DNA from 3 places in the Methylobacterium carpenticola genome. Region 1 is predicted to be linked to each of the others. Evidence: predicted binding sites of a transcription regulator. Region 1 holds the regulator's gene; each other region holds the start of a gene.
The links. The regulator LexA, encoded in region 1, represses DNA repair genes until DNA is damaged. The targets are predictions, from matches to a motif close to TGTTCNNNNTGTGTTCNG.
Positions count from the first base shown of each region.

Region 1 (9,793 bases):
CGGAGGCGCGGGCGGGCCTCGCCCATCTCCTGCACTTCGCCGAGAGCCGGCCGGACTTCCTGTCCTGGCGGGTCGACGACCTGCCGAACGCGGCGACCCACCTGTCGCGGCTCCTCGGGAACCGTCCGGTGATGACCTGGACGGTGCGCACGCCGGAGCAGGTCGAGCGGGCGCGGCTTTACGCGGACCAGATGGTGTTCGAGGGCTTCCGGGCCTGAGGCGGCCTTCGAGGCGCGGAGCGGCGCCCGCGACGGCCGAAGGGCCCGGCGGGAGCCGGCCGCTCCGGCACCCGAGAGTCGCATGCGCCTCCGCGCGACCGGCCCGGTCGGCAGGCATCCGGGTCCTTGCGAGCCGTGACCCGTACGGAGAAGGGCCTCCCGAACGGTCGCTCCCCCGGCCCCGTTTGCGGCAGATCAAGGCAGCCCGCCCGCCGATACGCGACGCAGATCCGACATCGCCCGCATCCCCGCGGGCCGGATCTCGTTCATGGACTCCGTCGATACCGCCCCGGCCGCGGGCACCACCACGCTCCTCGTCGGACGCGAGCGCGCCGTCGCGGGCGTCGTTCCCCCGGAGACCGGGGAACTCTACGCGGCGCGCCGCAAGATCCATCCGCAGGGCGTGCGCGGACGCTTCCGGACCATCCGCTGGGCCATCCTCGCGGTGGCGCTCGGCATCTACTACCTCGTGCCGTTCCTGCGCTGGGGCCGCGGCCCGCACGAGCCGTCGCAGGCGGTGCTGATCGATCTCGACCGCGGGCGCTTCTACTTCTTCTCCATCGAGCTGTGGCCGCAGGAGGTCACCTACGTGATGGGCCTGCTGATCCTGGCGGCCTTCACGCTCTTCTTCATGAACGCGGTCGCCGGCCGGGTCTGGTGCGGCTACCTCTGTCCGCAGACGGTCTGGACCGACCTCTTCCTCGCCGTCGAGCGGCTGGTCGAGGGCGACCGCCGCGCGCGGATCCGTCTCGATGCCGCGCCCTGGTCCCTGGAGAAGGTCACCGCGCGGGTTCTCAAGCATGCCATCTGGCTGCTGATCGCGTGGTGGACCGGCGGCGCCTGGGTGCTCTACTTCGCGGACGCGCCCACCCTGGTCGGCGAACTCGCCACCTTCCAGGCGCCGCCGGTCGCCTACGCGGCGATCCTGACCCTCACCGCCACGACCTACATCCTCGCCGGCCACATGCGCGAGCAGGTCTGCACCTACATGTGCCCCTGGCCGCGGATCCAGGGCGCGCTCACCGACGCGGATTCCCTCGCCGTCACCTACCGCTACGACCGCGGCGAGCCCCGCACGGGGGCGAAGCGGGCGCAGGCCCTGCGGGCGGCCGGCCAGCCGGCGGGCGACTGCGTCGATTGCCGTCAATGCGTCGTGGTCTGCCCCACCGGCGTCGACATCCGCGAGGGGTTGCAGATGCCCTGCATCCAGTGCGGCCTCTGCGCGGATGCCTGCGACGCGGTGATGACGAAGCTCGGCCGTCCCACCGGCCTCATCGCCTACGATACGGAGGCGAATTGCGAGCGTCGCCGCCGCGGCGAGGCTCCCGTGATCCGCATCGTCCGGGCGCGCACCGTGCTCTACGCGCTCCTCGTCGCGGCGGTCGGCGGCACCATGCTCTACGGCCTCGCCACCCGCAGCTTCACGGGCCTGAGCGTCCTGCACGACCGCAACCCGCTCTTCGTCACCCTGGCGGATGGTTCGATCCGCAACGGCCTGACCCTGCGCATCGTCAACAAGCGGCCGGTCGCGCGCCACTTCGCGCTCTCCGCGGAGGGCGTCCCCGGCCTGCGGATCGAGGTGGTGGGGGCGCCCGAGGGCCGGCTCGCCGTCGGCCCGGACACCACGCAGGAATTCCGCGCCCTCGCCTTCGCCCCCGCGGGCGCCGTCCTCGACAAGTCCAGCCCGCTCACCCTGCGCATCACGGATCTCGACAGCGGCGAGGCCGCGCAGGCCCAAGACCATTTCAAGGCCCCCTGAACCGCCTCCCTCTCAAGGACACCCGATCATGGCCCACGCCGTCGCGCCCGCCGGCCGTCCCCTCACCGGCCGCCACGTGCTGCTGATCTTCGTCGCGTTCTTCGGCATCATCGCGATCGCGAACGCCTTCCTGGTCACGACCGCCCTGCGGACGTGGTCGGGCCTGGAGGAGAGGTCCCCCTACCATGCGGGCCAAGTCTACAACGCGGAGATCCGGCGGGCGCGCGCCCAGGAGGCCCGCGGCTGGCATCTCGCCAGCGCGGTGACGCGGGAGGGGAGCGATGCCGTCATCACGGTCCGCCTCACCGACCGGAACGAGGCCCCGCTCTCCGGCGTGAGCGTGCAGGCCCGCTTCGAGCGGCCGACCGATCGGCGCCAGGACGTCGTTCTCCCCCTGGCAGCGACCGGGCGCGGCTCCTACGCCGCCCGCGCGGAGGCCCTGCCCCCCGGCCAATGGACCCTCGTCGTGGACGTTGCCGAGGGCGGCGAGCGGGTCTTTCGCCGCCACGGCCGCGTCGTGCTGAACTAGGGGGCTGCGATGGCCTGCTGCACGGATGCGGCGCTCGCCTACGTGGAGGCCCATGCCTCTTGGAGCGCGGCGAACACGCGGCCCTCCCTGCCGCGGGACTATGCGGCCTTCGTGAGCGAGGAGCCGGACGGGGCGCACCGCGCGGCCTTCGCGGTCGAGGGCGTGCGCTGCGCCGCCTGCATCGGCACGATCGAGCGGGGCATCGCGGCGCTCCCGGGCATCGCCGGGGCGCGGCTCAACTTCACCGAGCGGCGGCTCGCCGTGACCTGGGCCCCCGGCGCCGCTCCAGAGGTGGGCGGCGTGCTCGCGGCCCTCGACGGGCTCGGCTACCGGGGCCATCCCTTCGACCCGCGGCGGCGCGACGAGGCGGCCGCCCGCGAGACCGAGCGCCTGATCCGCGCGCTCGCGGTGGCGGGCTTCGCCTCGATGAACGTGATGCTGCTCGCGGTCTCGGTCTGGGCCGGCAACGTCTCGGACATGACGCCGGAGAACCGCGACCTCTTCCACTGGATCCAGGCGCTGATCGCGCTGCCCGCGGCGGCCTATGCGGGACGTCCCTTCTACGAGGGCGCCGTCCGGGGCTTGCGGGCCGGCCGGGTGACGATGGATTTCCCGATCACGCTCGGCGTGGTGCTGACGCTGGTGATGTCGGTGGTCGAGACGGCGCAGGGCGCGGCCCACGCCTATTTCGACGGCGCCACCATGCTGCTGTTCTTCCTGCTGATCGGCCGGGTGCTCGATCAGGTCATGCGCCGCCGCACGCAGACGCTCGCCGAGAATCTCGCGGCTTTGCGCGCGGAGACCGCCGCCCGGATCGAAGCCGACGGAACGGTGCGGGATGTGCCGCTCGCCGATCTCGCCCTCGGCGCGATGGTGCTGGTGCGCCCGGGCGAGCGGGTGCCGGTGGACGGCACCGTGGTGCAGGGGCGCTCCGAGCTCGACCGCAGCCTCGTCACCGGCGAGACGGCGCCCGTGGCCGCGGAGCCCGGCGATACGGTCCATGCCGGCTCGCTCAATGCGAGCGGAGCGCTCACCGTGCGGGTGACGGCGGCCGGCATGGGCACGCTCCTCGACGAGGTCGAGGGGCTGATGCGCCGGGCGCTGGAGGTGAAGTCCCGCGCCCTGGTGCTCGCCGACCGGGCGACGCGCCTCTACGTGCCGGTGGTCCACGCGGCGGCGCTCCTCACCCTGGCGGGCTGGCTCGCGGCGGGCGCCGGACTTCACGCGGCGCTCCTCGCCGCCGTGGCGGTGCTCATCATCACCTGCCCCTGCGCCCTCGGGCTGGCGATTCCGGCCGTGCAGGTGGTGGCCGCGGGAGCCCTGTTCCGCGAGGGCGTGCTGCTCAACGGCGGCGACGCTCTGGAGCGCTTCGCCGCCATCGACACCGTCGTCTTCGACAAGACCGGGACCCTCACCCTGCCCGAGCCGGTCCTGGCGGGTCATTGCGATCCGGCCCAGCTCGCGCTCGCGGCCCGGCTCGCACGGTCGAGCCGGCACCCCATGGCCATGGCGCTCGCCGCCGCCGTGCCGGACGCCCTGCCCTGCCCCGATGCGGAGGAGGCGGCGGGGCTCGGCGTGCGCGCCCGCATCGACGGGGTGCCCGTGCGCCTCGGCTCCCCCCGCTTCTGCGAGGCCGAGACCGAGGCGGCCGAGGCCCTGGCCCGGGATCACGGCGCCTCGGCGATCTGCATGCGGGTGGGAGAGGCGGCCCCCGTGGTCTTCCGGGTGCGGCAGGCCCTGCGTCCCGACGCCCACGCCGTCCTGCGGGCGCTGCGGGCGGCGCGCTACCGGGTTCTGATCCTCTCCGGCGACCGGCCCGAGGCGGTCGCGGCCGTCGCGGGGGCCCTCGACGTCGCCGAGTGGCAGGGCGGCCTCACGCCCCAGGACAAGATCGCCCGCATCGCGGCGCTGGCGCGCGATGGGCGTCGCGTGCTGATGGTGGGCGACGGGATCAACGATGCGCCCGCGCTCGCCGCCGCCCACGCCTCGGTCTCGCCGGTCACGGCGGCGCATGTGAGCCAGGCGGCGGCCGACGCGCTGTTCCTCGGCCGCGGTCTCAGCCCCGTCCTTGCCGCCCTGCGCATCGGCCGCACGGCCCGGCGGCTGATGCTGCAGAACCTGTGGTTCTCGGCGGCCTACAACGCGGCGGCGATCCCGCTCGCGGCGGCCGGTCTGCTGACGCCGCTGATCGCCGCGCTCGCCATGTCGGGCTCCTCCGTCGTGGTCACGCTCAATGCCCTGCGGGCCCGCCGCGCGCCGGCCCTGCCGGAGGCCGCACGCCGATGAACGTCCTCGTCCTGATGATCCCGCTCGCCCTCCTCCTCGGCGGGATGGGGCTCTGCGCCTTCCTCTGGGCCCTGCGGAACGGCCAGTACGAGGACATCGACGGCGCCGAGCACCGGATGCTCGCCGACGATTGAGGCCCTTCCTCGCCGGGCGCTTCCCGGCTGCCGACGATGCCGCTCAGAGGTCGTCCGCCGCGAGGCTCGCGGCGATCGGGCGGAAGGCCGCGAGGAGCGGCCTGTCGAGCTTCGGGCCCATCCGCTCCATCACCGCCCAGGCTTCGGCGGCCGCCATCGGCGCCCGGTAGGGCCGCCGCTCGGTAAGCGCCGAGTAGATGTCGCAGATCGTCGCGAGTCGGACGATGTCGCTGATCTGCGCCCCGCGCAGCCCATCCGGGTAGCCGGAGCCGTCGAGCATCTCGTGATGATGCCGCACCACGTCGAGGATCTCGGGATCGAAGCCGCCCTGATCGGCCAGCAGCTCCGCGCCGATTGCCGGATGCGCCCTCATCACGGCCATCTCCTCGCCGGAGAGCGCCGCCGGCTTGTTGAGGATGGCCCGGGGGATGCGGGCCTTGCCGATGTCGTGGAGAAGCGCGGCCCGCACCAGCCGCTCCTGATCGCGGCGCCGGAAGCCGAGCTGGACGGCGAAGGCGCAGGCATACCCGGCGACGCCGAGGGAGTGCTGGTAGACCCCGATCTCGTGAGCCCAGATCGTATCGAGCCACACCCGGATCCCGCTATCGGCCATGGCGTCGAGGATGATCCGCGTCCCGGTCTCGACGTCGTCCTGGCTCAGCGCTTCGCCCTCCGTGGCGGCCCGAAAGATGCGCGTGACGCGGGCCTTGGCTTCCACCGCCTGGTCACGGACCGCCCGGAGCGGCTCGGCCGCGCGAGCCATCGCGTCGATCCGCAGGAGCGTGAGCAGGGCCGTCACGAGGTCGGCGATCGGGGTGGAGGCAGGGAGCACCTGGCTCGCCCCGAGGGCCTGGGCCTGCGCGATGGAATGCGGCCGGAGATCCCGGGCGAGGCAGAGGCACGGCGTGCCGCGGGCGCGCATGCCGGTCACGGCCGACAGGATTCCCGCCATGGCTGACGGGTTGCCGGGGGCGAGGTCGAGGACGACCGCCCGGCACCGACCCAGCGGCAGGCCCTCGCCCGGGAGCAGCGCGATGCAGGGCAGAAGACGCGCGAAGGCGGCCGCGAGATCGCTGATCTCGCTCGCTCTGTCGGTGATCAGCAGGATGAACTCGTCCCGCATGGCGTATCCCGGCTGGTCCTTCCGACGCGGGCGCAGCACCAAGCCTCTCACCGCTCGCGATCGGAGTCTTCATCAGACGGGTTAAACATTCCGTTTGGGAAATGCGGTCGACTGCCTGAAACTGTTGAAACAGCGCCGTCGCCGCGCAGTCCTCGTAAGACCGTCTGCGCCACCATCGCATCATCGGCCCGAGCAATGTCTGCCGAGCCATGGCGTGGCCTCATCGCCGGCCAGGTTCAACGCGTGGCGGCTCCCATACCGCTCGCTTGCGGCGGTGTTTCCCGATGTGCCGATGCCGTTGAGTATCCTTGATCACGGGATTGCTCACCGCGAGCGGAATCTCTCAACGTCAATGCATTCATCCATGACCGGATCGACGGCTTTGAACGCGGGCGAGCAGGTCCGGGTGCGTCGGGATCTCGCCGGCCGGGATGCCCGCGGAGCCGGCTTCGGCCCTTGTCCGGGCTGCTCGAGGAGGTCCGCTCACGCGACCCTGCACTTCGAGCGCCCGGATCGCCGGAGGTCGCGATCTGGAGGGCGGCCGCAGGCCCGGGGCGCGCTCAGTACTTGCGGATGAGGCTGACGAGGCGGCCCTGGATGCGGACGCGGTCCGGACCGAGCACCCGGGTCTCGTAGGCCGGGTTCGCCGCCTCAAGGGCGATGGAGGAGCCGCGGCGGCGCAGGCGCTTGAGGGTGGCCTCCTCGTCGTCGATCAGGGCCACCACGATGTCGCCGGTATTCGCGGTGTCCTGACGGCGGATGACCACGAGATCCCCGTCGAGGATCCCGGCCTCAACCATCGAATCGCCGCGCACCTCGAGCGCGTAATGCTCGCCGCCGGCCAGGAAGTCCGGCGACATCGCCACCACGCGGCTCTGGCTCTGGATCGCCGAGATCGGCGTACCGGCGGCGATCCGCCCCATCACCGGGATGCTCACCGAGCGCCCGCCATCGTCGGGCACGAACGAGGCTGTGATCGGAGCGGGCTTGGCCGCAGGCGCGCCGGCCCGGCCGCCCTCCACCACGCTCGGCGTGAAGCGCACCACCTCGGCCGACTGGGCCGCCACCGCATCCGGGATGCGGATCACCTCGATGGCGCGGGCCCGGTTCGGCAGGCGCCGCAGGAAGCCGCGCTCCTCCAGGGCGGTGATCAGCCGGTGGATGCCGGATTTGGACTTGAGGTCGAGGGCGTCCTTCATCTCGTCGAAGGACGGCGGGACGCCGGTCTCGCGCATCCGCTGCTGGATGAAGCGGAGCAGGTCCAACTGCTTACGGGTGAGCATGGGATATTCTCATCGCCTGCGCCGGTGCGCGATACGAAACAAATCGCGAACATGTTAGGCGTTCCTCAAGTGTTCCGCAAGCGGGTGTACCGGGCCGGAGCGGTGGGAGTTCTTCGATCCGGAGCCTGCCAAGCCTCGCTGCCGTGACCTCCGGTCGAACGGCAGCGAGCCGGATATGCGCCCCTTGCGGGCCGGTCAGGACTCGGCTTGAAGGTCCTGAAGCCGGATCCGGGCGCGGACGAGGGCGACGAGTTCCTCGTCGAGGTTCCGCAGCAGGCGCAGATCCTCCTCGGCGTCGAAGCCCAGCGCCAGGTCGCGCATGGCGCGGCGCGCCTCCGCGTCCGCGACCGCCTGGCTGAGCAACTCGCGATCCTCGTCGGTGGCCCGTGCAGGTGCGGCGGCGCCCTGAGCGCCCTGGAGCGCCCACAGCTCGACGCGCAGCACCGTCAACGCGTCGATCGACAGCCAGAGCTGGCGTTCGGCCTCCGTCGCATCCGCGCCGGCGCGATTCAGGGCGGTCACCCGGGCGGCCTGGGCCGCCGACCGCATCTCCATGGCGACGATCCAGCGGCGGACATCTGCGAGAAGTGCGCCGACATCCATCACGCCACCCCGGCTGGTCTCGGATCTCTCCCGTCACCGAGCCTAGCACGGCACCCGGCTCGGAGCTACGCAAGCCGTGTCGTTGGCCATCTCTTTGTGTAACCGGCGGTTTTGCTCGTGCCGCTGCCGGCCCTCGCGGGTCAGCCACCCCCGGAACGGCTGGTGCGGACGGCGGGACTCGAACCCGCACGACCAGAGGTCGCAAGATTTTAAGTCTCGTGCGTCTACCGATTCCGCCACGTCCGCGCCGCCCCGGGTTACCCCGACGACGGGCGGAAGATCAAGCGTCGGAAACCGGCTGCCAGCCGTAGAGCCACGCGTAGCGCTCGGTCATCCGGGCGGGGCCGAGCCGGCCCATCACGAGATCCCGTCCCGCCGCCATCACGCCGCCCGCGTGGTAGATCCGCCCGTTGCGGCGCGCCTGCGATTGGATCGCCCGGGCGCGCGGCGCGCGCGCGGCCGTGTAGGCGGCGAGCGCGGCCGGTACGGCCCCATCCGACAGGCAGGCCGCCAGCACCGCCGCGTCCTCGATCGCGAGCGCCGCCCCCTGCGCGAGATACGGCATCACCGGATGGGCGGCGTCGCCCAGGAGAGCGAGGCGCCCGCGCGCCATCGGGGCGGCGACCCGGCGGTCCGCCAGGGTCCAGACCAGCCACGTATCCGGCACGCGCAGGAGTTCGGCGAGCGGGGCCGCCGCGTCCGCGAAGGCGGCGCGCAGGCGCGCCGGATCGCCGGGAGCGCTCCAGTCCGGCTCCTCCTCCGCCTGGGGCAGCACGGCCACGAGGTTGATGCGCTCGCCGCCAGCGACCGGGTAATGCACCACGTGCCGGCCGCGCCCGAGCCAGAGGCCGGTCTCATCCCCCTGGAGGGCGGCCGGGGCGCGATCGCGCGGCAGGGTGGCACGCCACGCCGCCTCCCCGACCGGCATCAGCCGGCGGCGGTCGAGATGCGCCCGCAGGGCCGAGCGGATCCCGTCCGCCGCCACGACGAGGTCGGCGGAGAGCGTCTCGATGCGTCCGCTCTCGCTCGTCACCGTCAGGCTCGCGCCCTCCCGGGTCTCGGCGAAGCCGGCGGCGCTGCGCCCGACCAGGAGCCGGATGCCCGGCCGGCTGCGCACCGCGTCGAGGAGGATCGTCTGCAGGTCGGCGCGATGGATCACGAGGTAGGGTGCGCCGAAGCGCTCGCGCATGGCCGCACCGAGCGCCACCTCGCCGATCTGCCGGCCGCTCGCGAGCGCGCGGATGCGTACGCCGGACGGCTCAGTCGCCACCCGGCGCAGGGACGGCCCGAGGCCGAGATCGGTGAGGATCCGGCTCGCATTGGGCGAGAGCTGCAGGCCGGCGCCGACCTCGCTGAAGGCCGTGCGCCGCTCGGCGAGCGTCACCGTGTGGCCGCGCGCGGCGAGGGCGAGCGCCGCGGTGAGGCCGCCGATGCCCGCCCCGGCGATCGCGACCCGCAGGCCCGGCCGGTCGGGGACGGGCCTGTTCGGCGGCAAGGCCTTGTTCGGCGGCAAGACCTTATTCGGCAGCTAGACGGGCGCGGTCGTCCCACACGGAGGCGGCCGGGTCGGCGGTGCCGGGCTTCAGGTCGGAGCGGTAGCGGTACAGCGTGGAGCAGTACTGGCAGATGATCTCGCTCTCCGCGCCCATGTCGAGGAACACGTGCGGATGGTCGAAGGGCGGCAGCGCCCCGATGCACATGAACTCCTTGGAGCCCACATGGATGACGCGCACGCCGTCCTGGTTGTGGAAGTGGGGTACCGCCTTGTCTGCCATCGCGGGGATCCTGCTGGAGCTTGGCTCTCTCGCGCCCCCTCTACCCCCTCGCGGACGGGGCGCCTAGGGGGCCGGTCGTCGCC
Region 1 covers NZ_JBHZEO010000001.1:6,174,371-6,184,163, forward strand. The annotation lists gene ACE101_RS28605 (glycerophosphodiester phosphodiesterase family protein) at 1-218, shown strand, start outside; gene ccoG (cytochrome c oxidase accessory protein CcoG) at 487-1,977, shown strand; gene ACE101_RS28615 (FixH family protein) at 2,006-2,506, shown strand; gene ACE101_RS28620 (heavy metal translocating P-type ATPase) at 2,516-4,792, shown strand; gene ccoS (cbb3-type cytochrome oxidase assembly protein CcoS) at 4,789-4,926, shown strand; gene ACE101_RS28630 (HD-GYP domain-containing protein) at 4,970-6,049, opposite strand; gene lexA (transcriptional repressor LexA) at 6,610-7,332, opposite strand; gene ACE101_RS28640 (hypothetical protein) at 7,528-7,887, opposite strand; tRNA gene ACE101_RS28645 (tRNA-Leu) at 8,096-8,181, opposite strand; gene ACE101_RS28650 (FAD-dependent monooxygenase) at 8,216-9,430, opposite strand; gene ACE101_RS28655 (zinc-finger domain-containing protein) at 9,453-9,710, opposite strand.

Region 2 (9,793 bases), 170 kb from region 1:
GGCCGCGGCCCGCCAAGCCTTCATCGACCGCCAGCCGATGGGGCGCCTCGGCACGCCCGAGGAGATCGCGGCCATCGCGGTCTATCTCGCCTCGGACGAATCGCGCTTCACCACCGGCCAGACCCATCTCGTCGACGGCGGCTTCGCCCTCTGACGGCCGCCTTGAGGATCCCCCGATGCATATTCTGATTCTCGGCGCGGCCGGCATGGTCGGCCGCAAGCTGCTCGCCCGGCTGGCGCAGGACGGCCAGCTCGGCGGCACGGCGATCACCCGGCTGACCCTGCACGACGTGGTTGCCCCCGAGGCGCCGGCGGAACTGCGCGTGCCGGTCTCGCTCTCGGCCTCCGACTTCTCGCTGCCCGGCGAGGCGGAGCGCCTCGTCGCCGGCCGGCCGGACGTGATCTTCCACCTCGCCGCCATCGTCTCGGGCGAGGCCGAGGCCGATTTCGACAAGGGCTACCGGATCAACCTCGACGGCACCCGCCGCCTCTACGACGCGGTGCGGGCGATCGGGGAGGGCTATTGCCCGCGCCTCGTCTTCACCTCCTCGATCGCGGTGTTCGGCGCGCCGATGCCCGACGCGATCGGCGACGAGTACCTGACGGCGCCGCTGACCAGCTACGGCACCCAGAAGGCGATCGGCGAGCTGCTGCTCTCCGACTACACGCGCCGGGGGATCTTCGACGGCGTCGGCATCCGGCTCCCCACCATCTGCGTGCGGCCGGGCAAGCCCAACAAGGCGGCCTCGGGCTTCTTCTCGGGCATCATCCGCGAGCCGCTCTCCGGCCAGGAGGCGGTGCTGCCGGTCTCGGATCAGGTGCGCCACTGGCACGCCTCGCCGCGGGCGGCGGTGGGCTTCCTGCTCCACGCCGCGACCATCGAGGGCGCGCGGCTCGGCGACCGGCGCAACCTCACCATGCCGGGCGTCGCCGTGACCGTGGCCGAGCAGATCGAGGCCCTGCGCCGCATCGCCGGCGACGCGGTGGTGGCCCGCATCCGCCGCGAGCCCGACCCGACGATCGAGCGCATCGTGGCGGGCTGGCCGCGGGGCTTCGACACCCGCCGGGCGCTGGAACTCGGCTTCACCGCGGAGCCCGATTTCGACAGCATCATCCGGGTCCATGTCGAGGACGAGCTCGGCGGCCGGATCGCCGCCTGAGCGACGCGGTGGGGACTCGCGCACCGCGCGAGTCCTCCATAGAATCGCCGGCACGGTGCGGGAGCATCGGCCCGATTCGTCCTCGGCCTCGGAGATCCATGAGCTTCCGGAGATTCCTGCTCGCGGCCGGCGCGGTCCTGATGGCCGGCCTCGGCTACGGCGCCTGGGCGGTGAGCACGCAGGCCGGCTACACGGCCGGCGGGCGGGCGCTCAAGGCGCAGTACGGGCTCCTCGTGCTGTCCTATCCCGAGTGGAAGAGCCTGCGCCGGCTCGCCCTGATGAAGGCCGCCGGCCAGTGCCAGTGGGACCTCGACGAGGCGTCCTGGCACCGGATCTACCGCCTCTACGTCGAGGACGACCATTCGGTCCGCGCCGCCGTCTACGCGCGGCTCCTGGGCGAGCAGGAGCGCTACTTCCGGGACGATGCCGACGAGCGGCGCTGCCGGGCGGCGTGGTCGCGCTTCGGGGCCGAGGGCGCGGATCTGCCGAACCTGCTCCGGGCCGCGGCCAGCGCAGCCCTGCCGATCGAGACGGCCACCTCGTCGAGGCGGGCGACGGCCGAGGCGGCCGGCGAGTAGGCGGCGCTCCCGGCGAGAGCAGCTCCCGATCGCCAAGCGGGAGCTGCCCTCGATCTTTGCTTGTCGCACGTCCTGACGCCGAACCGGTGTCCAGTTCGACGGGACGTGCGCTAAGGCACCGCGTCCGTGGCCATGCTGGCGGCGCGCCCCCGCAACCAGTCCCGTTGCCGCTGCGCCTCCTTGGACGCGCGAACCTCGTGGGTGGCGCGGGCCGCCGCTCCGGGCGTCTCCACCGGGCCGATCCGGCGCGGCTCCGGCCGGTGGCGCAGGCGCCAGCACCCCATCTGCAGCCGCTCGGCGTGGCTGGCGGCCTGCTCGCAGGCGGCGAGGCGCTTGGACCGAGGGGAGGCCTGGGCGGCCGGCACAGCGGCGGCCAGAACGAGGGCGAGCGTCAGGGCAGGGCGTCGCATCATCTCTCCGCGAAGGCTGTCGATGCGAAATCCTAGCCGAGAGGGATTCCGCACGGCAACAGCCGCCGCTCAGGCCGGGATCCGCACCGTCGCGCGCAGGCCCCCGAGGGGGCTGTCGTGCAGCGAGACGTCGCCGCCATGCGCCCGCGCGATGTCGAGGGCGATGGCGAGCCCGAGCCCCGAGCCGCCCGCGTCCTGACGCGCGTCGTCGAGGCGCACGAAGGGCTTGAACACCTCCTCGCGCTGTTCGGGCGAGATGCCCGGCCCGTCGTCGTCCACCGAGACCGCGAGCCAGCGGCTCTCCTGGCGGGCGGTGAGCGCGATCGTCTCGCCGTAGCGCGCCGCATTCGCCGCGAGGTTGAACAGGCAGCGCCGGAACGCGTCGGGGCGCACCGTCACGGTGGCCGGCCCCGCCACCGTCACCTCGCTCACGTGGCCGCCGAGGCGCTCCACGTCGGTGCGCAGATCCTCCAGCAGCGCCCGCAGGTCCACCGGCACCGCCTGCTCGCCGGAATCGCCGCGGGCGAAGGCGAGATAGGCCTCCAGCATGCGGCTCATCTCGTCCACGTCGCGGGTCAGGTCGTCGATCTCCGGGCCCTGTTCGAGCAGGGCGAGCGAGAGGCGGAAGCGGGTCAGGATGGTGCGCAGGTCGTGGCTTACGCCGTTGAGCATGGTGGTGCGCTGGTCCATCGCCCGCTCGATGCGCCGCTTCATCTCGATGAAGGCGTGGCCGGCCTTGCGCACCTCGCGGGCGCCCCGGGGCCGGAACTCCACCTCGCGCCCCTTGCCGAAGCTCTCGGCCACGTCGGCAAGGCGCAGGATCGGCCGGATCTGGTTGCGCAGGAACAGGATGGCGACGCCGAGCAGCACCAGCGAGGTGCCGCCCATCCAGAGCAGGAAGATGTGCGAGTTCGAGGCGTAGGCCTGGCTGCGCCGGGCGATCACCCGCATGACGCCGCCAGGGATCTCGATCCGGATCTCGATCAGGCTGGAGCGGCCCACCGTGTCGATCCAGAACGGCCGCTTGATCTGGCGCCGGATCTCGTCCGAGAGCGCCTCGTCGAGGAGGGAGAAGAAGGGCCGCGGCCCCGGCGCCGGGATCTTGGCCCCCTCCAGGATGTCGACGTCGAGGGTGAGCCGCTCGGCGGCGATGCGCTGGAGCGTCTCGGAATCCCGATCCTGCGGGTAGCTCTCGTAGATGTCGATCAGCGCCGCGATGTCGGCGGTCACCGCCGCCGAGAGGCGCTTCGTCACGAGCTGCCAGTGCCGCTCCATGAAGGTGTAGGCGATCACCGACTGGAGCAGGACGACCGGGGCGATGATGATGATGAGGGAGCGGGCGTAGAGCCCCTTCGGCAGCCGCTCGCTCGCCGCCCGGCCGATGCGGCGCCACAGGGCCCGCGGCCCGAGCCTCTGGCGCAGGGACCGGCGCCCGGGCGGGGCGGGCTCCCCCGCGACCCGCGCGATCCCGCCCGGGAGAGTCACGGGCCTAGTCCAGGACGAGCCGGTAGCCGATGCCGCGCACCGTCTGCAGGTAGCGGGGATTGGCCGGATCGTCCTCGAGCTTGCGCCGCAGGCGGTTCATCTGCACGTCGATGGTGCGCTCGTTGCCGGCCTCGCCCCCGGCCAACGCCTCGCGGGCGACGTTGTTGCCCTTGGCGAGCGCCAGGATGGTGAGGATCTCCCGCTCGCGCTCGCTCAGGCGGATCGGCTCCTCCTCGCGGGTGAGTTCCCCGCGCTCGACCCGGAACAGGAAGGGCCCGAAGCGGACCGCGTCGAGGGGGGTGGGGGCGGAGGCGGCGTCGCTGCGGGCGTTGCGGCGCAGGATGTTGTTGAGCCGCAGGATCAGCTCGCGCGGGTCGAAGGGCTTGGGCAGGTAGTCGTCGGCCCCGATCTCCAGCCCGGTCACCCGGTCGTTCGGGTTCGAGCGGGCGGTGAGCATCAGGATCGGCACCTGCGAGGTCAGGCGGATCGTGCGCGCGTAGTCGAAGCCGGTCTCGCCCGGCATCATCACGTCGAGGACGAGGGCGTCGAAGACGAGATTGGCGCCCTTGGCCCGCGCCTCGGCGGCGCTCGCCGCCGCGGTCACCCGGTAGCCGTGCTCGTAGAGGAAGCGGGAGAGCAGGTCGCGCAGGCGCCGGTCGTCGTCGACGACGAGGACGTGGGGCGCGTGATCGGGCAGATCGGCGCGCGCGGCGAGGCCCGTCATCCCCTCACGCCTCCTCGGCCGCCCGCGGGGGCGCGGCGGCGATGAGGCGGCTGACCTCGGCCCGGTCGCCGGGGTCGATCATGGCGAGGAGGAAGCGGCTCGCCGGCCCGCGCGCGGCGGGGCCGGCCTCGGCCAGCGCCCGGCGCACCCGCTCGCCCTGGACGCGGGCGAGCTGCTCGGCGAGGCGGCGGCCCTTCGGCGTGCAGGTGAGGAGCCGGTGGCGGCGGTCGCTCTCGCCCGCGCGCTGCGCGATGTAGCCCGTCTCGATCAATTCCTTGAGCACCCGGTTGAGGCTCTGCTTGGTGATGCGCAGGATATCGAGGAGTTCGGCGATCGTGAGGCCGGGGTTGCGCTCCACGAAGTGCAGCACCCGGTGATGCGCGCGCCCGAACCCGTATTCCTCGAGGATGCGGTCGGGGTCGGAGACGAAGTCGCGGTAGGCGAAGAACAGGAGTTCGATCAGGTCGTAGGCGTGGCCGGCCTCGGGCAGGTCCTCGTTGGCGGCATCGGGCAGCGCGGGGGAATTCGCTCGGGTCCGGGCTGCCTGCGTCACCGTCATTCCCCCTCGTCTCCCCGGGATCCGCGGCCGGCGTTCCGGGCCGTTCCCAGTTACGTCAGCCTTGTTGACATATCTCAGCCCCGTTGATACCCGTCAACCCCGCCGGCGCAACGAACGTACGCCATTCGTGCCTTTGGAGCACGAACATTGCGAGCCGGGCCGCATTCGCGGAAACGAACCGCAACCGAGGATCATCGACATGTCCGTCATCCCCTTCGACCAGCGTGAAGGCCACATCTGGTTCGACGGCCGCATGGTGCCGTGGGCGGACGCGAAGATTCACGTACTGACCCACGGCCTGCATTACGGCTCCTGCGTGTTCGAGGGCGAGCGCGCCTATGGCGGCGAGATCTTCAAGTGCACGGAGCACTCGGCGCGGCTGCGCCGCTCGGCGGAGCTCCTCGACTTCGAGGTCCCGTTCTCGGTGGCCGAGATCGACGCCGCCAAGCGGCTCGTCCTCAAGGAGAGCGGCCTCAGGGACGCCTATCTGCGCCCGGTCGCGTGGCGCGGCTCCGAGATGATGGGCGTCTCGGCGCAGCACAACACCATCCACCTCGCCATCGCGGCCTGGGAATGGCCGAGCTACTTCGACCCGGCGACCAAGATGAAGGGCATCCGCCTCGACCTCGCGGATTACCGCCGGCCCGATCCGCGCACCGCGCCGTCCGCCTCCAAGGCGGCGGGCCTGTACATGATCTGCACGATCTCGAAGCACCGGGCCGAGAAGAAGGGCTATGCCGACGCCCTGATGCTCGACTGGGAGGACAACATCGCCGAGTGCACCGGCGCCAACGTGTTCTTCATCCAGGACGGCGTCGTCCACACGCCGCTCGCCGACCGCTTCCTGAACGGCATCACCCGCCAGACGGTGGTCGAACTCGCGCGCCGCCGCGGCTACGAGGTGGTCGAGCGGCGCATCCGGCCCGAGGAGATGGAGGGCTTCACGGAGTGCTTCATCACCGGCTCGGCCGCCGAGGTGACCCCGGTCTCCGAGATCGGCCCCTACCGGTTCCAGCCGGCGGACATGACGCGCACGCTGATGGACGATTACAGCGCCGAGGTGCAGCCCCGCGCCAAGGCCGCCTGAATCGGGGCCGCCTGAATCGAGGCGGCCTGACCCTGCGAATGTCCCGCGGCGTCCCAGATGCGATCCGGGACGCCGCGCGGAACCCGAGCGCGGCTCGCAGCGTTGCCCGGACGAGAACATTTCGGGAACGAAGGATCCGGCATGTCGGCGAAGACGAGCGAGACCCACAACCCCAAGGCGGCCTCTCCGGAGGCGGGCGACGACGCCTCCAACCGGATCAAGGATCCGAAGGACTGGACGACCGGCGGCGAGCCGATGACCGGCGCCCAAGCCTCCTACCTCAAGACGCTGTCGGAACAGGCGAAGGACGAGGACGCCTTCGACCCGGATCTCGACAAGGCCGAGGCCTCGCAACGGATCGATGCCCTGCGCAAGGCGACGGGAAAGGCCTGATACGGTTTCCGGAAGATCACTTTCGGAAACCGTATCACGAGCCCGCGCGGCGCCTGAGCGAGGCCGGTTTCCGCATCGCGAATCGATCAACCGGAAACCGTATGAGAGCCCGTCTGACGGTTCTCGGCTCCCTGCAACACCTCCACCCATGCTCGATCCGGCCCCCGACCTCGGAACGAGGTCGGGGGCCGGATGGGTCGCGCGATCAAACAAAACAGGCCGCGAGGCGCGTCGCCGCGCGCCGCCGGCAACGAAGCCTCTTGGTCAACCATCATCTTAACCGATGATGAGGATGTCGTTGCGTATGATCGCGACGATCTGCGAGAGGAGAATTTCGTGCTCGGCACTCGGCTGCGCGCCCGGTCCGTCCGGCGATTCCTTTGCGACACGTCGGGCGCGACGGCCATCGAGTACGTGCTGATCGCCGGGCTCATCTTCCTGGCACTGTCGGTCTCTCTATCCGTCTACGGCGGCTCGACGGGGAGCCTCTACGCGAATTTCAGCGCCAAGGTGGTGGACGTTCTCTCCCGGCCGTGAGCGGCGCGGCTACTCGGCCGCCAGCCCGAGATTGTCGAGGCATTGGCGGATCTGCGCGGCGAGAGCGTCGGCGAGGGGCATCGGCTCCGGCGCGCGGTGGCGCACCAGGCCGATGCGGCAGGCGGGGAGGGCGGGGAAGCCCTCGGCCGGGCTGAGGATCCGCATGCCCGGGCGCAGGGCGCTCTCCGGCAGCACCGAGACGGCGAGCCCCGCCTGCACCGCCGCCCCCACCGCGGTCGAACTCCAGCTCACGAACAGGATCCGGCTCGGGCGGCCGGCCCGCTCCAGGGCGGCCAGCGCCGCCGTCCGCCAGACGCAAGGCGGGCGCCCGAGGGCGAGGGGCAGCGGCGTCTGCGTATGGACGCAGTGCCGGCTCGACGCGACCCAGAGCAGGGCCTCGGTGCGGATCGTCTCGATGTTGAGGCGCTGGCGCGCCTCCGTGACGATGGCGAGGTCGAGGTCGCCCGTCGCGATCCGCCCGACCAGCATGTCGGTGGGCTCGCAGGCCACCGTCACCTCCGCCCGCGGATGGGCACGGGAGAAGCGGGCCAGGATCTCGGGCAGGTAGCGGTCGGCGTAGTCGTCCGGCAGGCCGAGGCGGACGCGGCCGGCGAGGTCGCCCTCGTCGAAGGTGGCGAGGCACTCGGTCTGCAGCCGCACGATCCGGCGCGCATAGTCGAGCAGCCGCTCGCCATCATCGGTGAGCCGCATCCCGCGCCCGGCCCGGGAGAAGATCTCGCGGCCGATGCGCTCCTCCAGCCGCTTCATCTGCATCGAGACGGCCGATTGCGTCTTGTGGACGAGATCCGCCGCCTGGGTGAAGGAACCGCTGTCGGCGATCGCCACCAGGGTGCGGAGCTGGTCGATGTCGAGGGGATGCACGGCCCGGCCCTTCCATCAGCATCTGTGATGTTACACATCTCAAGCATTCGCTCAACGGATCGGTCGAACCGGCGTATGACCGTGCCGCGGCGGGCCTCGGAACGGCCGTCGCTGGAGGTTCAGATGTCTCTCGGTTTCGCTCCCCTCGGTGTTCTCTCGCTGGCCGTCCGGGCCGGTCGCGTGGCCGGTCAGGGTATTGCGCAGGCCGTCCGCATTCTCAGCCACCGGCGCGCCGCCCACCGCCTCGCCCAACTCGACGACCGGATGCTCAAAGACCTCGGGCTGACGCGCAGCGAGGTGATGGGCGCCCTCGACCTGTCGTGGCGGGACGACCCGACCCTGCACCTGGGGGACCGACGTCACGCTCGGGCTGTGGGCCGCTCAGCGGTGCGCATGACCATCGTGGCCAGCGAGGGTAAGCGGATCGGGCCCAACCTCGCGGCCTGAGTTCGATCGCGGCGCCGGACCGGTCCTCGGGATCGGCCGGCGCTCGAGGATGCCGACCACCCGGAAGGCGGCGATCAGGGCGCCGGATCCGAAGATCAGCGATCCGGCCCCGATCCCGACGATCATGCCTTCCGGCCCGCCGAGATGCGCGCCGAGCGCCGCGAAGGGCATCGTGCCCAGGGTCGCCCGCCCCCAATTGACGGCGGTGGAGAGCAGCGGGAAGCCGAGGTTGTTGAACGAGGCGTTGGCGAGGAACAACAGCCCGTTGAAGAACCAGACCCCGCCGCCCACGAGGCAGAAGAACCCGACGAGCTGCGCCGCCTCCGGGCCGAGGGCGAAGCCCTGCGCCACGGCCCCGCGCCCGAGGAACAGAGCGAGCCAGACGGCGAGGGAATAGAGGGCCGTCACCAGGACGGCGTCCCGCAGCACCTGCCGCATCCGGTCGAAGCGCCGCGCGCCCCAGTTCTGGCCGAGGATCGGCCCGATCGCCCCCGAGAGGGCGAACATCCCCCCGAAGGCCACCGGGATCAGCCGCTCGATCACCGCATTGGCCGCGACGGCCTGGGTGCCGAAGCCGGCCACGATATGGGCCTGGAAAGCGCTCGCCACCGGAGGGGCGAGGTTGGTCAGCACCGCCGGGAGCGCGATGCGCAGGATCTCGGGCGCGTCGGCCAGCACGGCGGCGCGGCGGGGGGCGGCCACCATCCGGTGCACGCGCACCGCCCCGTGCCAGCCCACCACCGCGAAGGCGAGGCGCGCCGCCGCCGTGCTGAGCGCCGCCCCGTCGAGCCCGAGGCCGAGGCCGAAGATGAGGAGCGGATCGAGGAGGGCCGTCGCGACCGCGCCCCCGATCGTCACCGCCATGGCCCGGCGCGCATCCGCCACCGCCCGCAGCACCCCCGAGAAGCCGAGGCCGAGCGCCATCAGCGGCAGCGAGGGCAGGGAGATCAGCAGGAAGCGCCGGGCGGCCGGCAGCGTGTCGGGGCCGGCCCCGATCAGCCGCAGGAGCGGATCGATCAGGGGCAGCATCAGCGCGAGGACGACGAGGCTCGTCGCCAGCGTGAGCGTGAGGGCCGAGGCGGCGATGCGCCGGGCCGCCCCGCGCTCGCCGGCGCCGAGGGCCCGCGAGACCAGGGCGCCGACGGCGATCATCAGGCCGACCGTGATCGCGACCGCGAAGACCTGCAGGATGGTCGCGAAGCCCACCGCCGCGGTGAGGAGCGGATCCCCGAGCCAGGACACGTAGAGGAGCGACAGGAGATCGACGGCGAAGACGGCCATCAGGCCGGCCGACCCCGTCGCCCCCATCACGACCACGTGGCGCAGGGTCGAGCCGGTGACGAAGGCGGCCCCGGCCGGGGGCACCTCCCGGACCGCCTCAGGCGTCATCGGAGACCGTCTCGGGCTCGGAGGCGGGGGCGGGCTCCGGTGGAGCGGGGCGCTCCTTGGCGATGATGTCCTGCGTCTCGGCCGTCAGCGCCCGGGACTCGCGCACCGGGGCGGTCAGGGGCTCGGGCTTGATGCGCACGAG
Region 2 covers NZ_JBHZEO010000001.1:6,007,281-6,017,073, reverse strand. The annotation lists gene ACE101_RS27855 (SDR family oxidoreductase) at 1-154, shown strand, start outside; gene denD (D-erythronate dehydrogenase) at 177-1,160, shown strand; gene ACE101_RS27845 (hypothetical protein) at 1,259-1,738, shown strand; gene ACE101_RS27840 (hypothetical protein) at 1,849-2,148, opposite strand; gene ACE101_RS27835 (ATP-binding protein) at 2,218-3,615, opposite strand; gene ACE101_RS27830 (response regulator) at 3,638-4,357, opposite strand; gene ACE101_RS27825 (MarR family winged helix-turn-helix transcriptional regulator) at 4,362-4,916, opposite strand; gene ACE101_RS27820 (branched-chain amino acid aminotransferase) at 5,116-6,003, shown strand; gene ACE101_RS27815 (DUF3072 domain-containing protein) at 6,145-6,396, shown strand; gene ACE101_RS27810 (Flp family type IVb pilin) at 6,589-6,933, shown strand; gene ACE101_RS27805 (LysR substrate-binding domain-containing protein) at 6,943-7,815, opposite strand; gene ACE101_RS27800 (YjiS-like domain-containing protein) at 7,939-8,262, shown strand; gene ACE101_RS27795 (MATE family efflux transporter) at 8,197-9,651, opposite strand; gene ACE101_RS27790 (monovalent cation:proton antiporter-2 (CPA2) family protein) at 9,641-9,793, opposite strand, start outside.
Region 2: the regulator LexA is predicted to act here: its motif matches at 6,116-6,133, upstream of ACE101_RS27815 (DUF3072 domain-containing protein).

Region 3 (9,793 bases), 1.8 Mb from region 1:
CGCGGGTCTCGAATTCCATCGCTGACATTCCGTTGGGGCTGAGTATGTCCCGGGCCGTGACTCGATCGTCAGATGACCGGTCGCGCCGACGCCAATCGCCGTTCGACGACTTCTCCTCGGCCCGGACTCAGAATCGCCGAGACGGCTTAATGAAGCGTGCATCGGGCTGCGCGGCTCTTCACGGCCGGCTCTTGGCAATCCTGCCAATCTCCCGGCAACCGAAACACGGGCGACGCGTTGAGGCGCTGAGTTGCACTATCGGGATGATGCGCCGGAGCGATCAGGATGCAGAAGTCGTCGACTTACGGAATGGTCCTGGCGGGTTTGAGCAGCCTGCCGCTGATGCTCGCGATCCCAGAGCCGGCCGCCGCCCAGGGAACCCAGCGGGAGCGGATGGCCTGCATGTCGGATGCCATGACCCATTGTTCGAGCGCAGTTCCCGATCCGGACCGCATCGAGGTCTGCCTGCGGCGCAACTACAGCCGCATCAGCAGCAATTGTCAGCTCGTGCTGGGCCCGGGCGAGCCGGCGATCCGGGCCGTCGCGGCCGGCGGGATGCGCAACCGTCCGTAGTGGCCGGTGCCGGCGATCAAGGATCGCCGGCTCCTCGGCGGGAGAGCCTGTTTGGCGGCTCTCGGCAATTGCTCTCAGAAAACCCTTCGTCCCACCCTCGCCCTCCTTCGAGGCTCCTTCGGAGCAGCTCAGGGTGAGGGGGAGAGTGGGATGGCTGCAGAACCCGTCATACGGTTTCCGGATGATCGCTTCGCGATGCGGAAACCGGCCTCGCTCAGGCGCCGCGCGGGCTCGTGATACGGTTTCCGAAAGTGATCTTCCGGAAACCGTATCAAACTGGCTCCGAGGCGCGCGATACGCGCTCCATCGCCTGCCGCGCCGTACGGATCAGATATCGAGCCCGGCCTCGTCCGCGAAGGCGGCGCGTTCCGAGATGAAGGCGAAGCGGGCCTCGGGCTTGTTGCCCATCAGGCGCTCCACCGTGTCGCCCGTGATCTCGCGCGCCTCGTCCAGCACCGCGACGCGCAGCAGCGTGCGCTTCGCGGGATCCATCGTGGTCTCCTTGAGCTGGCCCGGCATCATCTCGCCGAGGCCCTTGAAGCGCCCGATCTCGACCTTGCCGTTCTTGAACACGCTCTTGATCAGCTGGTCCTTGTGGCGGTCGTCGCGCGCATAGGCGCTCTTCGAGCCCTGGGTCAGCCGGTAGAGGGGCGGCACCGCGAGGTAGAGATGCCCCCGCTCGATCAGCCGCGGCATCTGCCGGTAGAAGAAGGTGATGAGCAGCGAGGCGATGTGGGCGCCGTCCACGTCCGCATCGGTCATGATGATGACCTTCTCGTAGCGGAGGTCGTCGTCGCGGTAATGCGTGCCGGTCCCGCAGCCGAGCGCCTGGGTCAGGTCCGAGAGGAGCTGGTTGGCGCCGAGCTTGTCGCGGCTCGCCGAGGCCACGTTCAGGATCTTGCCGCGCAGCGGCAACACCGCCTGCGTGGCGCGGTCGCGCGCCTGCTTGGCCGAGCCGCCGGCCGAATCGCCCTCGACGATGAAGATCTCGGAGCCCGCGGCGCCGGCCTTCGAGCAATCGGCGAGCTTGCCCGGCAGGCGCAGCTTGCGGGTCGCGGTCTTGCGGGCAACCTCCTTCTCCTGGCGGCGGCGCAGGCGCTCCTCGGCCCGGTCGATCACCCAATCGAGGAGGCGGTTCGCCTGCGTCGGCGAGGCGGCGAGCCAGTGGTCGAAGGCGTCCCGCACCGCCGCCTCGACGATGCGCGAGGCTTCGAGGGTCGCGAGCTTGTCCTTGGTCTGGCCTTGGAATTCCGGCTCGCGGATGAACACCGACAGCATGGCGGCGCAGGTCGCCATCACGTCGTCGGTGGTCACCGCCTGCATCCGCTTCACCTGCCCCACGCGCTCGGCATGGTCGCGCAGGCCCCGCAGCAGGGCGATGCGCAACCCGCTCTCGTGGGTGCCGCCCTCGGGCGTCGGCACGGTGTTGCAGTAGGAGGAGGAGAAGCCGTCCTCCTGCGAGAGCCACGCCACCGCCCATTCGAGGGAGCCGTGGCTGCCCGGCTTGGTGATCTTGCCGGTGAAGAGCGCGTCGGTGACGAGTTCCTTGCCGTCGATCTCGCGGGCCAGATAGTCCTTCAGGCCGGCGGGGAAGCGGTGAACCGCTTCCGCCGGCACGTTGTCCACGCCCTCCAGCAGGGCGGGCGCGCAGCGCCAGCGGATCTCGACGCCACCGAACAGGTAGGCCTTCGAGCGCGCCATCTTGAACAGGCGGCGCGGATCGAAGGTCTGCGCACCGAAGATCTGCGGGTCGGGGTGGAAGCGCACCCGCGTGCCGCGCCGGTTCTGCACCCGGCCGACCTGCTCCACGCCGCCCTGCGGCAGGCCCCGCGAGAAGGTCTGGCGGTAGAGGGTCTGGTTGCGCGCGACCTCGACCTCCAGGAGGTCGGAGAGCGCGTTCACCACCGACACGCCGACGCCGTGCAGGCCGCCCGAGGTTTCGTAGACCTTCGAGTCGAACTTGCCGCCCGCGTGCAGCGTGGTCATGATCACTTCGAGGGCGGACTTGCCCGGGAATTTCGGGTGCGGGTCCACCGGGATGCCGCGGCCGTTGTCGGTCACGGTGAGGAAGCCGCCCTCCTCCAGCTCCACCTCGATGAAGCTCGCGTGGCCCGCCACCGCCTCGTCCATCGAGTTGTCGATCACCTCGGCGAAGAGGTGGTGGAGCGCCTTCTCGTCGGTGCCGCCGATATACATGCCGGGCCGGCGCCGCACCGGCTCCAGCCCCTCCAGCACCTCGATCGCCGACGCGTCGTAGCCCGCCTCCGGCGCGGGCTCCGGCTGCGGCACGGCCACGGGCTTCGGGCGTTTGGCATCGGCACCTTTGGCACCGGCGCTTTCGGGCCCGGCGGCGGAGTCGACGGACGCCGGCTTGGCGCCCGGACCGAAGAGATCCCGCGCGACGTCGCTCACGCGGCGACCTCGCGACGGAGGGACGGCTCTGGCAGCATTGGCACTCATCCTCTCCCTATACCGGAACAAACCGGAAACAGAAAGGGTCCAAACAGGGGCAGAGGCGCGCAGGGCGCGCCGGCGAGTCACCGGTTCGTAAACAGGTTACGTTAAGATTGCTTCACTCCGCACCCCCCTCCGGCCCGAGCCGGAACAAAGAGAGCCTCAACGCGTTACGGCTAAGCTGTCGCCGTGATCACCGAGGAGACCCCAGCCGATGACCGTCGCCACTCGTCACGCGCGTCACGCCGCTCTCGCGCGCGCCGAGCGCGCGGCCGGCCAGGCCTTCGGCTACCTCGACGAGGCCACCATGCTGGCCCACCAATCCGTCCACCGCTTCGCCGCCACGGCGACCGGGGCCGCCGTGGCCGTCGCCGTCGCGGCGACGCTGGCCTGGACGCTCTGAGCGGGCGCTATTCGGCGGCGGCCGCCTTCTTGCTCTTGGCGGCACCGGTCTTGGCGCCGCCGGCCTTCGCCGTCGTCTTCTTGGCGGCCGTCTTCTTGGCCGGGGCCTTCTCGGCCGAGTCCTCAGCCGCATCCGCCTTGCGGGTGCGGCCCCGCGCCGTCGGCTTCTTCTTCGTGCCGCCTCCGGCTTCGCGCCGCGCCGCGATCAGCTTCAGCGCCTCGTCGAGGGTGATGGCATCCCGGTCCGTGCCCTTCGGCAGGGTCGCGTTCACGTCGCCGTCCGTCACGTAGGGGCCGTAGCGTCCGGCCTTCACCGTGACCGTCCGGCCCTCCGGATCGTTCCCGAGCGCGCGGCCCGGATCCGCCGCCGGCCGTCCGCCGCCCTGCTCCTTGGCGACGATGAGGTCGATGGCGCGGTTTGCGCCGATCTCCAGGAGATCGTCGTCCTTGCCGAGATTGGCATAGGTCTTGCCGTGCTGCACGTAGGGTCCGAAGCGGCCGAGATTGGCGAGGATCGGCTCGCCGGTCTCGGGGTGGCGGGCCACTTCGCGCGGCAGCGCCAGGAGCTTCAGGGCGATCTCGAGCGTCACGTCCCCCGGCGAGAGGCCGCGCGGCAGCGAGGAGCGCTTGGGCTTCTCGGCACCCTTCTCCGCCGAGGCCTCGCCGAGCTGCACGAAGGGGCCGAAGCGGCCGTCGCGCAGGGTCACGGGCAGGCCCGTCGCCGGATCCTCGCCGAGCACGCGCACGCCGGGCTGGCCGCCCTCGCCGGAGGTGCCCTCTCCCTCGCCGTCGATGCTCGCCGCCGAGAGCTGCCGCGTGTACTTGCATTCCGGGTAGTTCGAGCAGCCGACGAAGGCGCCGAACTTGCCGAGCTTGAGCGAGAGGGTGCCGCTCGCGCAGTTCGGGCAGGTGCGCGGGTTCGCCCCATCCGCCCGCGGCGGGAAGATGTGCGGGCCGAGCAGCTGGTTGAGCGCCTCCAGCACCTCGGCGGTGCGCAGCTCCTTGGTGCCGGCGATCGCGGCCGAGAACTCCCGCCAGAAGTCGCGCAGCACCTGCCGCCAGTCGATCTCGGCATTGGAGATCCGGTCGAGCTGCTCCTCCAGCTCGGCGGTGAAGTCATACTCGACGTAGCGCCGGAAGAAGCTCTCGAGGAAGCCGGTGACGAGGCGCCCCTTGTCCTCCGGCATCAGGCGCTTCTTCTCCAGCCGGACGTATTCCCGATCGCGCAGGACCTGGAGCACGGCGGCGTAGGTGGAGGGACGGCCGATGCCGAGTTCCTCCATCCGCTTCACGAGGCTCGCCTCGGAGTAGCGCGGCGGCGGCTCGGTGAAGTGCTGACTCGCGGCGATGCGCTCGCGCTTCAGGTCGTCGCCCGTCGCCATCGGCGGCAGGCGGCGGGATTCCTCGTCCTCCTCGTCGTCTTTGCCCTCCTGATAGAGGGTGAGGAAGCCGTCGAACTTCACCACCTGCCCGGTCGCCCGCAGGTCGAGGCGGCGCGGGCCGACCTGGGCGGCGATGTCGACGGTGGTGCGCTCCAGCTCCGCCGATTCCATCTGGCTGGCGATGGTGCGGATCCAGATCAGCTCGTAGAGCTTGGCCTGCTCGGGTTCGAGGAAGCGGGCGACCTCCTTCGGCAGCCGGCCGAGATCGGTCGGGCGCACCGCCTCGTGCGCCTCCTGGGCATTCTTCGCCTTGACGCTGTACCTGCGCGGCGCGCCCGGCAGGTAGTCCTCGCCGAACTCGGCCCCGATGACGCGGCGCGCGTCCTGGATCGCCTCCGGCGCCATGTCGACGCCGTCGGTCCGCATGTAGGTGATGAGGCCGACCGTCTCGCCGCCGATCTCGATGCCCTCGTAGAGCCTTTGCGCGATGCGCATGGTCTGGGCCGGGGCGAGGCCGAGCTTGCGCGAGGCCTCCTGCTGCAGGGTCGAGGTGGTGAAGGGCGGCTGCGGGTGGCGCTTGGCGGGCTTCGCCTCGACGTTCGCCACCGTGAAGGTCGCGAGTTCGAGGTCGCGCCGGAACGCCTCCGCCTCCTCGGCGGTCCCGATATCGAGGCGCTGGATGCGTTTGCCGTCCGCGCCGACGAGCCGGGCATCGAACACCGCGCCCTTGGCGGTAGCCAGGGTGGCGACGAGCGACCAGTATTCCCGTGCCTTGAAGGCCTCGATCTCCGCCTCGCGGTCGCAGACGAGGCGAAGCGCCACCGACTGCACCCGGCCCGCCGAGCGGGCGCCGGGGAGCTTGCGCCACAGGACCGGCGAGAGGTTGAAGCCGACGAGGTAGTCGAGGGCGCGCCGCGCCAGATAGGCGTCGACCAGCGCCTGGTCGATCTGCCGCGGCTGGGCCATCGCCGTCTGGACGGCGTCCTTGGTGATGGCGTTGAAGGTGACGCGCTCGACCGGGATGTCCTTGAGCACGCGCTTGGCGTGCAGCGCCTCCAGAACGTGCCAGGAGATCGCCTCGCCCTCGCGGTCCGGGTCGGTGGCGAGGATCAGCTTGTCGGCGCCCTTGACCGCGCGGGCGATCTCCGAGACGCGCTTGGCCCCGCGATCCTCCAGCTCCCAGAGCATCTTGAAGTCCTGCTCGGGATCGACCGAGCCGTCCTTGGCGGGCAGGTCGCGCACGTGCCCGAAGGAGGCCAGAACCTCGTAGTCGCGGCCGAGATATTTGTTGATCGTCTTGGCCTTGGCCGGCGACTCGACGACGACGACTTTCATGAACGGCTTGCCTCTTCCCAAGCAGACCGCTGCGGTCTTGAGTCTCGACGGGGGCGAACGCGCGGCGCTCGGGGGGAGCCGCCTCGGGCCGGAGAAGTGGGTGAAGCAACCGCGCTTGTCAAATGCCGGGATGACGAGGGCTGCCCTGCTTGCAGGCCGGACGCCCTCCTCCTATAGGCGGGGCTCAGCATGAGCACCCAGCCGATCCGCCCGGGCTTCCCGCACCGTCACCTGCTCGGCATCGAGGGCCTGACGCCCCTCGACATCGCCGCCCTGCTCGACCGTGCCGACGAGGCCGTCGAGATCAGCCGGCAGGTGGAGAAGAAGCGCGCGACGTTGCGCGGCCGCACCCAGATCAACCTGTTCTTCGAGCCCTCGACCCGGACGCAATCGTCCTTCGAGCTCGCCGGCAAGCGGCTCGGGGCCGACGTGATGAACATGTCGGTCGCCTCGTCCTCGGTGAAGAAGGGCGAGACCCTGATCGACACCGCCGCGACGCTGAACGCCATGCGGCCGGACATCATCGTGGTGCGTCACCATCAGGCCGGCGCGGTGCATCTCCTCGCCCGCAAGGTCGATTGCGCGGTGGTGAACGCCGGCGACGGCGCCCACGAGCACCCGACCCAGGCCCTCCTCGACGCGCTGACCATCCGCCGCAACAAGGGCCGGATCGCCGGCCTGCTGGTGGCGATCTGCGGCGACGTCCTGCATTCCCGCGTCGCGCGCTCGAACATCATCCTGCTCCAGGCCATGGGCGCCCGGGTGCGGGTCATCGGCCCCTCGACGCTGCTGCCGCCGGGCATCACGCGCATGGGCGTCGAGGTCTTCACCGACATGCGGGCGGGTTTGCGCGACGTCGACATCGTGATGATGCTGCGCCTGCAGCGCGAGCGCATGAACGGCTCCTTCGTGCCCTCGGTGAAGGAGTATTTCCGCTATTTCGGCCTCGACGGCGAGAAGCTCGGCCTCGCCAAGCCCGACGCGCTGGTGATGCATCCGGGCCCGATGAACCGGGGCGTCGAGATCGCCTCCGACGTCGCGGACGGTGCGCAGTCGCTGATCCGGGAACAGGTGGAGATGGGCGTGGCGGTGCGCATGGCCGTGCTGGAGGCGCTGGCGACGCACCTGCCGAACGCTTGACATGCCGCGGCGGGATTTCGAGCCTGATCGCCGGGCGGTCCGGCGTTCGGAGCGGGAGGGCTGGCTCGATGGGAGTGACACGCCGTGACGGCCTGTATCGGCATATCTGAGGTGGCGGCGCGGCCCGGCCTCTCGCGGTCCGGCCTCGTCCGGGCCCTGGTTCTGAACGAAATCGCGGGCTGATCGTGCGACCCTGTCTCATCTCCAACGCGCGCCTCGTCGACCCCGCCACCGGCCGGGACGGGAGCGGCGCCGTCCTCATCCGCGACGGCCGCATCGCGGACGTCCACTGGGGTGCTGCTCCGCCCGCGCCGGAGGGCGCGGAGATCGTCGACGGCAACGGGCACGTGCTCGCGCCCGGTCTCACCGATCTGCGCGCCTTCGTGGGCGAGCCGGGGGCCGAGCACCGCGAGACCCTGGCCAGCGCCAGCGCCGCCGCCGCCGCGGGCGGCGTCACCACGCTGGTCTGCATGCCGAACACCAACCCGATGATCGACGAGCCGGCGATCGTGGATTTCGTGCTGCGCCGCGCCCGCGACACCGCGAGCGTCCACGTGCTGCCCGCCGCGGCGATCACCAAGCACCTCGCCGGCAGGGAGATGACGGAGTTCGGCCTCCTGTCCGAGGCCGGCGCCGTCGCCTTCACGGACGGCTTGCGCGCCGTCACCAACGCGCAGGTGATGCGCCGTGCCCTCACCTATGCCCGCGACTTCGGCGCGCTGCTGATGCAGCACGTCGAGGAGCCCGACCTCGTCGGCGACGGCGTGATGAACGAGGGCGAGATGGCCTCCCGCCTCGGGCTGCACGGCATCCCGCGCGAGGCGGAGACGATCCTGCTCGAGCGCGACCTGCGCCTCGTGCGCCTCACCAAGGCCCGCTACCACGCGGCCATGATCTCCTGCGCCGATTCGATCGAGATCGTACGGCGGGCCAAGGAGGCGGGGCTTCCCGTCACCTGCGGCGCGTCGATCAACAACCTCGTGCTCAACGAGAACGACATCGGCCACTACCGCACCTTCTGCAAGCTCTCGCCCCCCTTGCGCACCGAGGAGGACCGGCAGGCGGTGGTGGCGGCCCTGAACGAGGGCGTGATCGACGTCATCGTCTCGGACCACAACCCGCAGGACGTCGAGACCAAGCGCCTGCCCTTCGCCGAGGCCGCGGACGGGGCGCTCGGCATCGAGACGCTGCTCGCCGCCGCGCTCCGCCTGGTGCATGCGGGCGACGTCGCCCTGCCGCGCCTGCTCGCCGCCCTGTCGGCGGAGCCGGCCCGGCTCCTCGGCCGCGAGGACGGGCGCCTCGCCGCGGGGGCGCCGGCCGACCTCGTCCTGTTCGATCCCGACGAGCCCTACGTGCTCGACAAGCGCCTGCTCAAGTCGCGCTCCAAGAACTCGCCCTTCGACGAGGCGCGGCTCCAGGGCCGCGCCCTCCTCACGATGGTGAGCGGAGAGGTGGTGCACCGCGTCGAGGCGGGCCGCTGATGGGCGCACAGAGCGGGTTCCTCCTGCTGGCCGCCCTCGGCTTCGGCTATCTGCTCGGCTCGATCCCGTTCGGGCTGATCCTCACCCGCTTCGCCGGGCTCGGCGACGTGCGGGCGATCGGCTCGGGCAATATCGGCGCCACCAACGTCCTGCGCACCGGCCGCAAGGGCCTCGCGGCGGCGACGCTGGTGGGCGACGCTCTCAAGGGCACGCTCGCCGTGCTGATCGCGGCCCGCCTCGGCGATCCGGACGCCGCCCTCGCCGCGGGCCTCGGCGCCTTCCTCGGCCATCTCTTCCCGGTCTGGCTCGGGTTCAAGGGGGGCAAGGGCGTCGCGACCTTCATCGGCGTGCTGCTCGCGCTGGCGCCGCTGGCCGTCCTCGCCTTCGCGGTGATCTGGCTCGGGCTCGCGGCCCTGCTGCGCTACTCCTCGGCCGCGGCGCTCGCCGCCAGCGCCGCCACCCCGGTCGTGCTCTGGGCGATGGGAGAGAGCCGCATCGCCCTGCTGTTCGTGGCGCTCGCCCTCCTGCTATGGTGGAAGCACACGCCCAACATCCGCCGCCTGATCGACGGTACGGAGGGCCGGATCGGGCAGAAGGGGTGAGACGATCCCCTGCCCTGCCGCAGGGGAGCCTCACGTGCAGTTGACCGATGCGCAGCGTCTCGACTGGCTGCGGCTGATCCGCTCGGAGGGCGTCGGCCCGCGCACCTTCCGCGGGCTGGTGAACCGCTTCGGCGGGGCCGGCCCCGCCTTGGAGGCGCTGCCGGACCTCGCCCGGGCGCGCGGCAAGGCCGTCAAGGTCACGACGAAGGCGCAGGCCGAGCGCGAGATCGCGGCGGCGGCCCGGATCGGCGTGCGCTTCGTCGCCATGGGCGAGGCGGATTATCCGACGCCCCTCCAGGCCACCGACGATTGCCCGCCGCTCATTGCCCTGCGCGGCGAGGCCGCCGCGCTGCGGCGCCCCTGCGTCGCGATCGTGGGCTCGCGCAACGCCTCCGCCGCCGGGCTCACCTTCACGGAGCGGCTG
Region 3 covers NZ_JBHZEO010000001.1:4,371,723-4,381,515, forward strand. The annotation lists gene ACE101_RS20450 (hypothetical protein) at 1-1, opposite strand, end outside; gene ACE101_RS20455 (hypothetical protein) at 286-573, shown strand; gene parE (DNA topoisomerase IV subunit B) at 901-2,985, opposite strand; gene ACE101_RS20465 (hypothetical protein) at 3,242-3,430, shown strand; gene topA (type I DNA topoisomerase) at 3,438-6,146, opposite strand; gene ACE101_RS20475 (aspartate carbamoyltransferase catalytic subunit) at 6,336-7,286, shown strand; gene ACE101_RS20480 (dihydroorotase) at 7,466-8,767, shown strand; gene plsY (glycerol-3-phosphate 1-O-acyltransferase PlsY) at 8,767-9,369, shown strand; gene dprA (DNA-processing protein DprA) at 9,404-9,793, shown strand, end outside.
Region 3: the regulator LexA is predicted to act here: its motif matches at 3,047-3,064, upstream of parE (DNA topoisomerase IV subunit B).